2 regions of the Aminobacter sp. GW821-FHT11F06 genome follow, and region 2 is predicted to be linked to the other one. Evidence: predicted binding sites of a transcription regulator. Region 2 holds the regulator's gene; the other holds the start of a gene.

Region 1 (5,376 bases), on a different contig from region 2:
AGCGATAGAGGTTCTGGCCCTTGTGGTACATCAGCGAACCGAAACGGTTCCAGCGCGAGGCAACACGATGGTCGGTCAGCCCGGACAAGGGCGCGACCCCGAGATTGAACCAGCGATAGCCCTCGGCCTTCACCACCATCATGATCTTGGTGAACAGCGCGTCCATCATGACCTTGCAGTCGTCCTGCCGGTAGCGCATCAGATCGACCGCGACCTCGTTGCGCTCGCCGCTCCGCCACAAATTGGCGAAAGCAACGATACGACCGCCGCGCTTCAGCACGGCGACGTCGAATTGGCTTAGATACTCGGCATCGAAAAAGCCGAGCGAGAAGCGTTTTTCGCTGCCGGATTTCAGCCGCAGCCATTCGTCAGAGACCGCCCGCAACTGATCCATGATGCCAGGCACGTCCGCCTTCGCAATGATCTCGAAGGTCAGGCCGTCCTTCTCCGCGCGGCGCTCGGCATAACGCAGCGGCTGACGCTTGGCGCCTTCAAGCGTGAATTCGGCGAGATCGACGCGCGCCACCTCGCCAAGCTTCAAGGCGACCAGGCCCATGTCGAGGAACATCGGCAGGCGCTGCGGGCCGACTTCGTAGAACACTGTGCGCAAGCCCGAGCGGTCGGCCAGTTCGTGGAAGTCCCATGCCAGCGCGGTCACCGCTTCTTCGGTGCCAATGGGCTCGCCCATCGAGATCAGGCTGCCGCCCGAGCGCTGGTACATGACGAAGCCTTCGCCGTCGGCGGCGACAAGGAAACGCTTGTCGCCGAGCAGGGCAAGTGCTGCCGCCGTCGAGGGGGCTTCCGCGACCAGTGCCGGCACGCTTTCGGGCACTCTTCCCAGTGGCGCGAGCGTCAGCACGCGGCGGTTGATCAGCGTGTCGGCAAGCGCGACGAGAAGCAGTGTGACAAGGACCACGCTGGCGCGCAGCATGCGAGGGGCATCACCGTCGAAGGCGAACTCCCACCACAGCTGGCTGCTGTATTCGACATGGCGGAAGGCAAAAAAGCCGAGCCACAAGCAGGCGCAGATCGTCGTGCCGACACTGGCCAGCCAGCCCCAGGAGAGATGCAGGTCACTGCTGAGGGGGCGCCGGTAGAAGGAGTCGCGGAAGACAAACAGTGTCAACGTCATGAGCGACAGCACCAGTGCTTCTTCCCAGTCGAGACCCTTGGCCAGGGAAAAGAGGGCGCCGCTGATGAACAGCATCATCGCCGCAAGCCAGGCGCGCCGCAGCCTTTTGACAAGACCACGGGCAACGATCAGCAACGCCACCGCAACGAAGCTCGCGCCGAGATGGGACATTTCAACGAAGGGCAGCGGGATGAATTCGGACAGTGTGTCGATGCGGTCGGCGAGACTTGGCGTCAGCGCCGAAATCAGGATGACCATCGCGCCGAAGAAGGCGATGCCAGCCGAAAGCGGCGGAATCAGCGGCTCGAGCAGCAGCGAGGCGGCACCGACAGGACCGGCCAGGCGGTGACGGTGGCGGTGGATTTCGGAAACGACCAGGCCGAGCACCGCAACGGCAAAAGGCAGCAACGTGTAGACGATGCGGTAGACGACCAATCCAGCAAGCGCTTCGGAATTGTTGCCCAGACCGAGGCCGGCGATGATTGTCGCTTCAAAGGCGCCGACGCCGCCGGGCGCATGGCTGACGATGCCGAGGATGACGGCAACGACGTAGACGAGGATAAAGGCCGAGAAACTGCCCACACTGCCCGCCGGAAGCAGCACATAGAGGCAGGCGGCGGCGGCAGCCAGATCGATAAGCCCGGCTGCGATCTGTACCAGCGCGCCTTGCGAGGACGGCAGCCTGAGCGAAATCCGGCCGAACCCCAGGGTTCGCTCGCCACGCGACAGCCACACGACGAGTGCTGCGATGCCAAGCAGGACGGCGAGGCCGATGGCGAGATCCAGTTCGGGCCCGAGTGTTGCGAGCCATGGGATCTGGCCCGGTTCGGCGACCATCGCCAGCGCGGCCATGATGGCGAAGGCAAACCAGATCGCAAACCACGACGTGCCGACGATGCGGCCGATATCCGCAAGTTCGATGCCCTGGGCGGCATAGACGCGGTAGCGCAGCGCACCGCCCGTCAGCAGCGAAAAGCCGAGCGCGTTGGAGATCGCGTAGCCTGCGGCACCCGCCAGCACGGACACGCGACGCGGGATGCGGCCAGGGGCAATCGTTTCGACGGCGACGACGTCATAAAACGCGACGGCAGCGAAGCTGATGACCGTGAACAGGATCGCCAGCAGCAGCGGCCCTATGGGGAAGTTGCGCAGATCATCCTGAATTGCCGCAAACGATATCGCATTGATGTGCTGGCTCAGCACCCAAAATGCGAAGATCGCCACGGCGACGCCGGCAAGCGGCAGGGCGACGGCCGATCGGCGTTGCCAGGAGAACAGCTTGCCGCGTTCTGGCTGGATGTCGAGATATTCGTTGGTAGGCTTGTCCATGCGGTCGCCATTCAGTTCGCTGCGCAAAAGGCGTCGGCGAGGCGCGAAGAAGCGACGCGATAAGGGCAATTATGCGGCGGATTTCCTGCTGGAATCTATCGCCAAGCTTAACTTTTTGTCATGTTCCGATGGCGAGGTACTGGCGAATGCGTCGCAACCCCCACGATGTTTGCAATTTTATTCGTGTCGTGGAAGAATTTTCTAAAAATATTTCGAATTCATCTTTACAGTGGCAAAATCAAAATTCCGGGCCTGTTTATCTTCGCATGATTTCTCGAAAAAATATCGCGCGCCTCTTTTTTGAATACTTCTCTGCAACGTCGAATTATTTTTAGCACTCCTGTTATTCGAGTGCCAATAGGTGTACACAAGGAATGCGGTCCCCTACGCGCCGACTGCAGAAAGAATCTCGATGAAATTCCGGCCACTTCACGACCGCGTCGTTATCCGACGCGCCGAAGGCGATCTCAAATCCAAAGGCGGCATCATCATTCCCGACAATGCCAAGGAAAAGCCGCAGCAAGGCGAAGTGGTTGCCGTGGGCCCGGGCTCTCGCGACGAAAGCGGCAAGCTGATCCCGCTCGACGTCAAGGCCGGCGACACCGTGCTGTTCGGCAAATGGTCGGGCACCGAGGTCAAGATCGACGGCGCGGATCTCCTGATCATGAAGGAGACCGACATCATGGGCATCGTAGACAACAGCGAAGCGGCCAAAAAAGCAGCCTGATCCGGCCCTGCAGCCTCAAGAACGAACTGGACGAAAAATCATGTCTGCCAAGGAAATCAAATTCTCCACCGATGCCCGCGACCGCATGCTGCGTGGCGTCGAACTCCTCAACAACGCCGTCAAGGTGACGCTCGGCCCGAAAGGCCGCAATGTGATCATCGATCGCGCCTATGGCGCGCCGCGCATCACCAAGGACGGCGTCACCGTCGCCAAGGAGATCGAGCTTTCAGACAAGTTCGAGAACATGGGCGCGCAGATGGTGCGCGAAGTGGCCTCCAAGACCAACGATCTTGCCGGCGACGGCACCACCACCGCTACCGTGCTCGCCGCTTCCATCCTGCGTGAGGGCGCCAAGCTGGTCGCCGCCGGCATGAACCCGATGGATCTCAAGCGCGGCATCGACATTGCGGTCGCGGCCGTGGTCAAGGACATCCAGGCGCGCTCCAAGAAGGTCGAGTCGTCGGACGAGATCGCCCAGGTCGGCACGATCGCCGCCAATGGCGACGCCACCGTCGGCGACATGATCGCCAAGGCGATGGAAAAGGTCGGCAATGAAGGCGTCATCACCGTCGAGGAGGCCAAGACCGCCGAGACCGAACTCGACGTTGTTGAAGGTATGCAGTTCGACCGCGGCTATCTCAGCCCCTACTTTGTCACCAACACCGAAAAGATGCGCGCCGAGCTGGAAGACCCCTACATCCTCATCCACGAGAAGAGGCTCGGCAATCTCCAGGCGATGCTGCCGATCCTCGAAGCCGTGGTGCAAAGCGGCAAGCCGCTGCTCATCATCTCCGAAGACGTCGAAGGCGAGGCACTGGCAACGCTTGTCGTCAACAAGCTGCGTGGCGGCCTGAAGGTTGCCGCCGTCAAGGCGCCGGGCTTCGGTGACCGCCGCAAGGCGATGCTGGAAGACATCGCGGTCCTGACCGCCGGCCAGATGATCTCGGAGGATCTCGGCATCAAGCTCGAAAATGTCACCATCGACATGCTTGGCCGGGCAAAGCGCGTGCTCATCGACAAGGACACGACCACGATCATCGACGGCTCCGGCGACAAGGCCGCCATCGCGGCGCGTGTCGCGCAGCTGAAGATGCAGATCGAAGAAACCACCTCGGACTACGACAAGGAAAAACTGCAGGAACGCCTGGCGAAGCTCGCCGGCGGCGTTGCGGTCATCCGCGTCGGCGGCGCGACCGAGACCGAGGTCAAGGAAAAGAAGGACCGCATCGACGATGCGCTGAACGCCACCCGGGCTGCCGTTGAAGAAGGCATCGTTGCCGGCGGCGGCGTGGCGCTGCTGCGCGCCAAGACCGTACTGAAAACGCTTGTCGGCGCCAATGCCGACGTGACCGCCGGCATTTCGATCGTGCTCAAGGCGCTCGAGGCGCCGATCCGGCAGATCGCCGAGAACGCCGGTGTCGAAGGCTCCGTCGTCGTCGGCAAACTGGTGGACAGCGATGATGCCGATCTGGGCTTCAATGCGCAGACCGAAACCTATGTCGACATGATCAAGGCCGGCATCGTCGATCCGGCCAAGGTCGTGCGTACGGCCCTGCAGGACGCCGGCTCGATTGCGGCCCTTTTGATCACCGCCGAAGCCATGATCGCCGACATTCCGGCGAAGGAAGCATCCAACGGCAACCCCGCCGGCATGGGTTACTGAGCTACGCCTGAACCATCTGGCCGCCATGCGGCTGGATGGTCACTCCCCACCATCAACAAGGAGCGTTTCCATGGCCATGCACACCAACCAGAAGCAGTCCGTCGCCGCACGATGGGAGAACTATCAGCCGTCCAAATCCACGCTCGTGTGGACATGCGTCGGCACGGCCATCGCCACCATGATCATCGGCTTCAGCTGGGGCGGCTGGGTCACCGGCGGCACCTCGCGGACGCTTGCGACGACGGCCGGCGATGTGGCGCGCGGTCAACTCGCCTCGACAATATGCGTCGAGCGGTTCAATGCGGCACCCGATGCAGCGGCAAAGCTGACCGAATTGAAGGCCAAGTCCGTCGGCTACGACAGACAGAAGTTCGTCGAGGCCGGCGGCTGGGCAACCATGCCAGGAGAAACCGCTCCTGACCGGCGCGCCTCGACCGGCTGCGCCACCGCACTCGCGACCTAAGTCGTTCCAACCCGCGCCGGAACTGTCAGCTCCGGCGCGCGTGTCTTGATTTCCAGTGCCGC
Region 2 (5,376 bases):
CCGAGAGCTTCATAGGGAGCCTCAGCCCACCGCCATCTTCTGCAGGTCAACCAACCTGGTGATGCCCTTGCGGGCGAGGCTCATCAGCGCCAGGAATTCCTCTTCCGAGAACGGCACGCCTTCGGCGGTGCCCTGGATCTCGACGATGCCGCCCTTGCCGGTCATGACGAAATTGGCGTCGGTGCCGGCCGAGGAGTCCTCGACATAGTCGAGGTCGATGACCGGCTGGCCGTCATGGATGCCGCACGAGATCGCCGCGATATGGTCCTTCAGTACCTTGTCGACGCTGACCATCTGGCGCGCTTCCATCCAGCGCAGGCAGTCGTGAAGCGCGATCCAGGCGCCAGTGATCGAAGCCGTGCGGGTGCCGCCGTCGGCCTGAATCACGTCGCAGTCGACGGTGATCTGACGTTCGCCCAACGCGCCCATGTCGACCACGGCGCGCAAGCTGCGGCCGATCAGCCGCTGGATCTCCTGGGTGCGGCCGCCCTGCTTGCCGGCCGAAGCCTCGCGGCGCATGCGTTCGCCGGTCGAGCGCGGCAGCATGCCGTATTCGGCCGTTACCCAGCCCTTGCCGGAATTGCGCATCCAGCCCGGCACCTTTTCTTCCAGGCTCGCGGTGCACAAAACGTGGGTGTCGCCGAACTTCACCAGGCACGAGCCTTCGGCGTGCTTGGACACGTTGCGTTCGAAGGAGATGGCGCGCATTTCGTCGAATTGGCGTTTGGAGGGGCGCATACGGCTACTTTCTCTGGCGAAATCGGAAAATTGTTGCCGGCTTGTAGCTCCATGGCAGGACCAGCGCAAAGGAAAACCGGTTCCGCTGCTGGAGCTGTTGTGTTCGCAGCCGTGCTGTCTATATCATTTTAGACGGAGTCCATGAAGCAGATGACCAAAGCGGTACCCGATCCCTCGCTGCAATCGCTCGACATGCGCTCGCGCGACATCTTTCGGCGCATCGTCGATTCCTACCTCAGGGATGGCGAGCCGGTCGGTTCGCGCAACCTGTCCCGCATGCTGCCTTCGTCGCTGTCACCGGCAACCGTGCGCAACGTGATGAGCGATCTCGAGCATCTCGGTCTGGTCTATGCCCCGCATATCTCCGCCGGCCGCCTGCCGACCCAAAAGGGCCTGCGCTTTTTCGTCGACGCCTTCATGGAACTAGGAGATCTGTCTGACGAGGAGCGCCGTGTCATCGAAGCCCAGGTCAAGGCCTCGGGCGAGGGGGCTTCGCTGGAGCAGATGCTGACCGAGGCGAGCCAGATGCTGTCGGGCATGTCGCGCGGTGCGGGCCTGGTGCTCGCCGCCAAGAACGAGGTCGCCCTCAAGCATATCGAGTTCATCCAGCTCGAACCGACAAAGGCGCTGGCCGTGCTGGTGTCGCAGAATGGCGATGTCGAAAACCGCGTCGTCGAACTGCCGCTCGGCGTCACCGTCTCCCAGCTTCACGAGGCGTCCAACTTCCTCAACGCCCATATCCGTGGCCGCACCCTGGCCGAGGCCCGGATCGAAATCGCCCGCATCAAGGACGAGACCAAGGCAGCCCTCGATACGCTGTCGCAGGATCTCGTCGAAAAGGGCCTTGCCGTCTGGGCTGGCGCCGAAAGCGGCCTGCCGTCGCGGCTCATCGTGCGCGGGCGCGCCAATTTGCTCGAAAACGTCACCGCCCAGGCCGACATCGAATTGCTCAAGCATCTGTTTGAGGACATGGAAACCCAGGACGGGTTGATCCAGCTTCTCGACCTCGCCGAGGAAGGCTCGGGCGTGCGCATCTTCATCGGCTCGGAAAACCGGCTGTTTTCGCTCTCCGGTTCGTCGCTGGTCGTAGCCCCTTATCGCGACAAGGATGCCCGCGTTGTCGGCGCGCTCGGCGTCATCGGCCCGACCAGGCTCAATTATGCGCGCATCGTGCCGATGGTCGACTATACGGCGCAGTTGATCTCGCGCATGCTCAGGTGAGATAATCGCCCAGTCATACTCAGGAGGATGCAATGGCATTCGAACAGATCAAGGCCGAGATTGCGGTCCTCTTGCAGGAGATGGTCAACCAGCCCGAAGACGAGCACGAACTGCACGAGCGCCTGCGCGAGAAGCTGGCCGAATTGCGGGCGCAAGGCTTGCCGGTGCCCGCCGACCTCGTCGAACTGGAAAAGCGTCTCGACGAGGATTTCTACAAAGCCGGCGCCTGAGACGGGCTGCTTGGCGCGCCCACTTGGACGCGCCAGAGGTGCTGCACTTCGATTGTCTTAGCCGAACTTCCGCTGCGCATCGAGCGCGAGGCCCAGGCCAACGCTGCCGAAGGCGTCGCCCTGGACGATCTTTGCGCCCGGTACCAGCGCCAGAATGCTCTGGCGCGCCAGCGGGATGGCGGTCGAGCCGCCGGTCAAAAACACGGCGGTGATGTCGTCCGCTTGTACCTGCGCTTCTTCAAGCGTGTCGGCGACGGTTGCCGTGACGCGCTCGACCGCGCTGCGAATGGTGTCTTCAAGCCCCTGCCTGGTCAGCGATGCTGTGAACTTTGCCGCCGGAAGCGAAACGTCGATAGCCGCCTGGTCGGCATCGGTCAGCTCGATCTTGGCCTTTTCGACCTTGGTCGCCAAAGCGTGGCCGAAACGCTGGTCGACGACCTCGATCAGCCGGTCGATGAGGTCGGGGCGGGCGGCTTCGAAGCGGATCTGGCGCAGGTCGAGCTTGGCCTTCGGCGTGTAGAGCAAGTTGATGCGCTGCCAGGTCGCGAGATCGATGAAATAACCCGCCGGCAGGTTGCGCTTGCCGTCCTTGGTCGCCGTGAGATAACCGAGCTCGGGCATGACATGGGCGATGCTGAGCAGCCGGTCGAAATCCGTGCCGCCGATATGCACGCCGCGATTGGCGAGGATGTCGGCTTTGCGGTCGCTGGACGTCGCCCGCTCAGGCGAGACCCGAACGATGGAAAAGTCCGACGTGCCGCCGCCCATGTCGACGATCAGCGCCAGCTCTTCGCGGGTCACCGTGCGCTCGTAGTCGAGGGCGGCGGCGATTGGCTCGAACTGGAAGTCGATATGCTTGAAGCCCTGGGCGCGCGCGGCCTTTTCAAGCTCGCTCTGGGCTGCGGCGTCGGCACCGGGATTGTCGTCGACGAACTGGACCGGGCGTCCGAGCACGACGTTTTCCACGGCCTCGCCGACATGGCTCTCCAGGCGATCCTTGAGATGGCCGACAAACATGCCGATGATGTCGGTGAAGGCGATCTGGCGCGCCTTGATGCGTGTCTTTTCATGCACCAGCGACGAACCGAGAACGCTTTTCAGCGCGCGCATCAGGCGGCCTTCGGCGCCGTCGGTGTATTCGCCGATGGCGCGGCGGCCGAGCGCTGTCTGGTTGTCTTCGAAGTTGAAGAAGATGGCGGAAGGCAGCGTGACGCTGTCGCCTTCAAGCGCCACGAGGCGCGGGCGGCCGTTCTCGATCACGCCGACGGTCGAATTGGAAGTGCCGAAGTCTATGCCGCCGAAAGCCGGTCGCATCGTTGAGTCCTGGATTTTCTGCATGAATGGGCGACCCTCGAGCTTCTGCCGGGGCCGCAATCGGACCGTGCGCCTACACGACGGGGCGGCGAATGTCGATGTCATCAGGGTATTTTCTGACAAAATGTGATCGCTGGCCCAACCCTCGCGACATTCCCAGCAAGCCGCTTTCGTGCGATATCAGCGCCGTCCAACTGACCCCGAGCAGCTCACATGACCCTGACAGGATTTCTCGCCTATAGCGGCGCGCTTGCGATTGCCGCCGCCATTCCAGGGCCAGGGGTGACCGCACTCGTGGCGCGTGCGCTCGGCTCGGGCTTCCGCTCGTCGCTTGCCATGTCGCTCGGGCTTGTTGTTGGCGATCTCAGCTATCTCACCGCCGTCGTGCTTGGCCTGGCGCTTGTCGCCCAGTCCTTCGGCATGGTGTTTCTGGCGATCAAATGGCTCGGCGTCGCCTATCTTGCCTATCTCGCCTGGAACTTCTGGACCAGCGGCATCACACCCGAGACGGTCGAGGCGAAGAAGGGCAAGGGCGGCCTGTTGGCGAGCTTTCTCGCCGGGCTGACCGTGACGCTTGGCAATCCCAAGACGATGATCTTCTACCTGGCGATCACGCCGACAGTCGTCGACCTGCATTCGCTGACGCTCGCCGACTACGGCATTCTCGTTGCCATCACGGTTGCGGTGCTGATGATCGTTCTGGTGCCCTATCTGCTGCTCGCGTCCAAGGCGCGCTGGTTCCTCAAGACGCCGCGCGCGCTCAAGCTGCTCAACCGCACTGCCGCCGGCTTCATGGTCGGCGCGGCGGCCGCGATCGCCGTCCGCCAGTAACGGCGCTGGCTGGAATTTCATTCTCCTGGGTTAGCGTTCACGGAAACATGTTTCCGTGAACTGCCCCTAATCAGCACGGCGCCCACTCGGAATTTGCCCGGCGACACCCTATCTTCGCAGTTCAAAACTCAGGCAATTTCGGGAGCGAAATCGATGAACAAGCCCGTTACCTCCACGCGTGTGCCCGGCCGTGGCCGCGTCTATGGCTCGATCACCGAGACCATCGGCGACACACCGCTGGTGCGGCTCGACAAATTCGCGGGGGAAAAGGGCGTGGTGGCGAACCTCATCGCCAAGCTCGAATTCTTCAATCCGATCGGCAGCGTCAAGGACCGCATCGGCGTCGCCATGATCGAAGCACTTGAGGCCGATGGCCGCATCACGCCCGGCAAGAGCACGCTGATCGAGCCGACATCGGGCAATACCGGCATAGCGCTCGCCTTCGCCGCCGCCGCCAAGGGCTACAAGCTGATCCTCACCATGCCCGAGACGATGTCGATCGAGCGCCGCAAGATGCTGGCGCTGCTCGGCGCCGAACTGGTGCTGACCGAAGGCGCCAAGGGCATGAAGGGCGCCATCGCCAAGGCCGAGGAACTGGCGCAGACCATTCCCGACGCGATCATCCCGCAGCAGTTCGAAAACCCGGCCAACCCCGAAATCCATCGCGAGACGACGGCGGAAGAAATCTGGAACGACACCCAAGGCTCGATCGATATCCTCGTTGCCGGCATCGGCACCGGTGGCACGATCACCGGCGTCGGCCAGGTCATCAAGAAGCGCAAGCCTTCGCTCCATGTCGTTGCGGTCGAGCCGGAAGGTTCGCCGGTTCTGTCGGGTGGCCAGCCCGGCCCGCACAAGATCCAGGGTATCGGCGCCGGTTTCGCACCCAAGGTGCTCGACACCACTGTTTATGACGAGATCGTCAAGGTTTCGAACGAGGACGCGGTGGCCAACGCCCGGCTTGTCGCCCGCCTCGAAGGCGTGCCGGTCGGCATCTCCTCGGGTGCCGCCCTTCAAGCCGCCATCATCGTCGGCTCACGCC

What was found. Region 2 encodes HrcA, which represses chaperone genes, less so after heat shock. Its sites were predicted from a motif close to GTTAGCACTCNCNNNNNGNGAGTGCTAAC; they were not measured.
Region 1: the regulator HrcA is predicted to act here: its motif matches at 2,792-2,820, upstream of AC1RTB_RS25080 (co-chaperone GroES).

Annotation. Positions count from the first base shown of each region.
Region 1 covers NZ_JBXARL010000014.1:74,038-79,413, reverse strand. The annotation lists gene mprF (bifunctional lysylphosphatidylglycerol flippase/synthetase MprF) at 1-2,461, opposite strand, end outside; gene AC1RTB_RS25080 (co-chaperone GroES) at 2,874-3,188, shown strand; gene groL (chaperonin GroEL) at 3,229-4,851, shown strand; gene AC1RTB_RS25070 (hypothetical protein) at 4,922-5,314, shown strand.
Region 2 covers NZ_JBXARL010000002.1:373,258-378,633, reverse strand. The annotation lists gene AC1RTB_RS06290 (VOC family protein) at 1-13, opposite strand, end outside; gene rph (ribonuclease PH) at 22-738, opposite strand; gene hrcA (heat-inducible transcriptional repressor HrcA) at 889-1,959, shown strand; gene AC1RTB_RS06275 (hypothetical protein) at 1,992-2,189, shown strand; gene AC1RTB_RS06270 (Hsp70 family protein) at 2,247-3,503, opposite strand; gene AC1RTB_RS06265 (LysE family translocator) at 3,717-4,334, shown strand; gene cysK (cysteine synthase A) at 4,488-5,376, shown strand, end outside.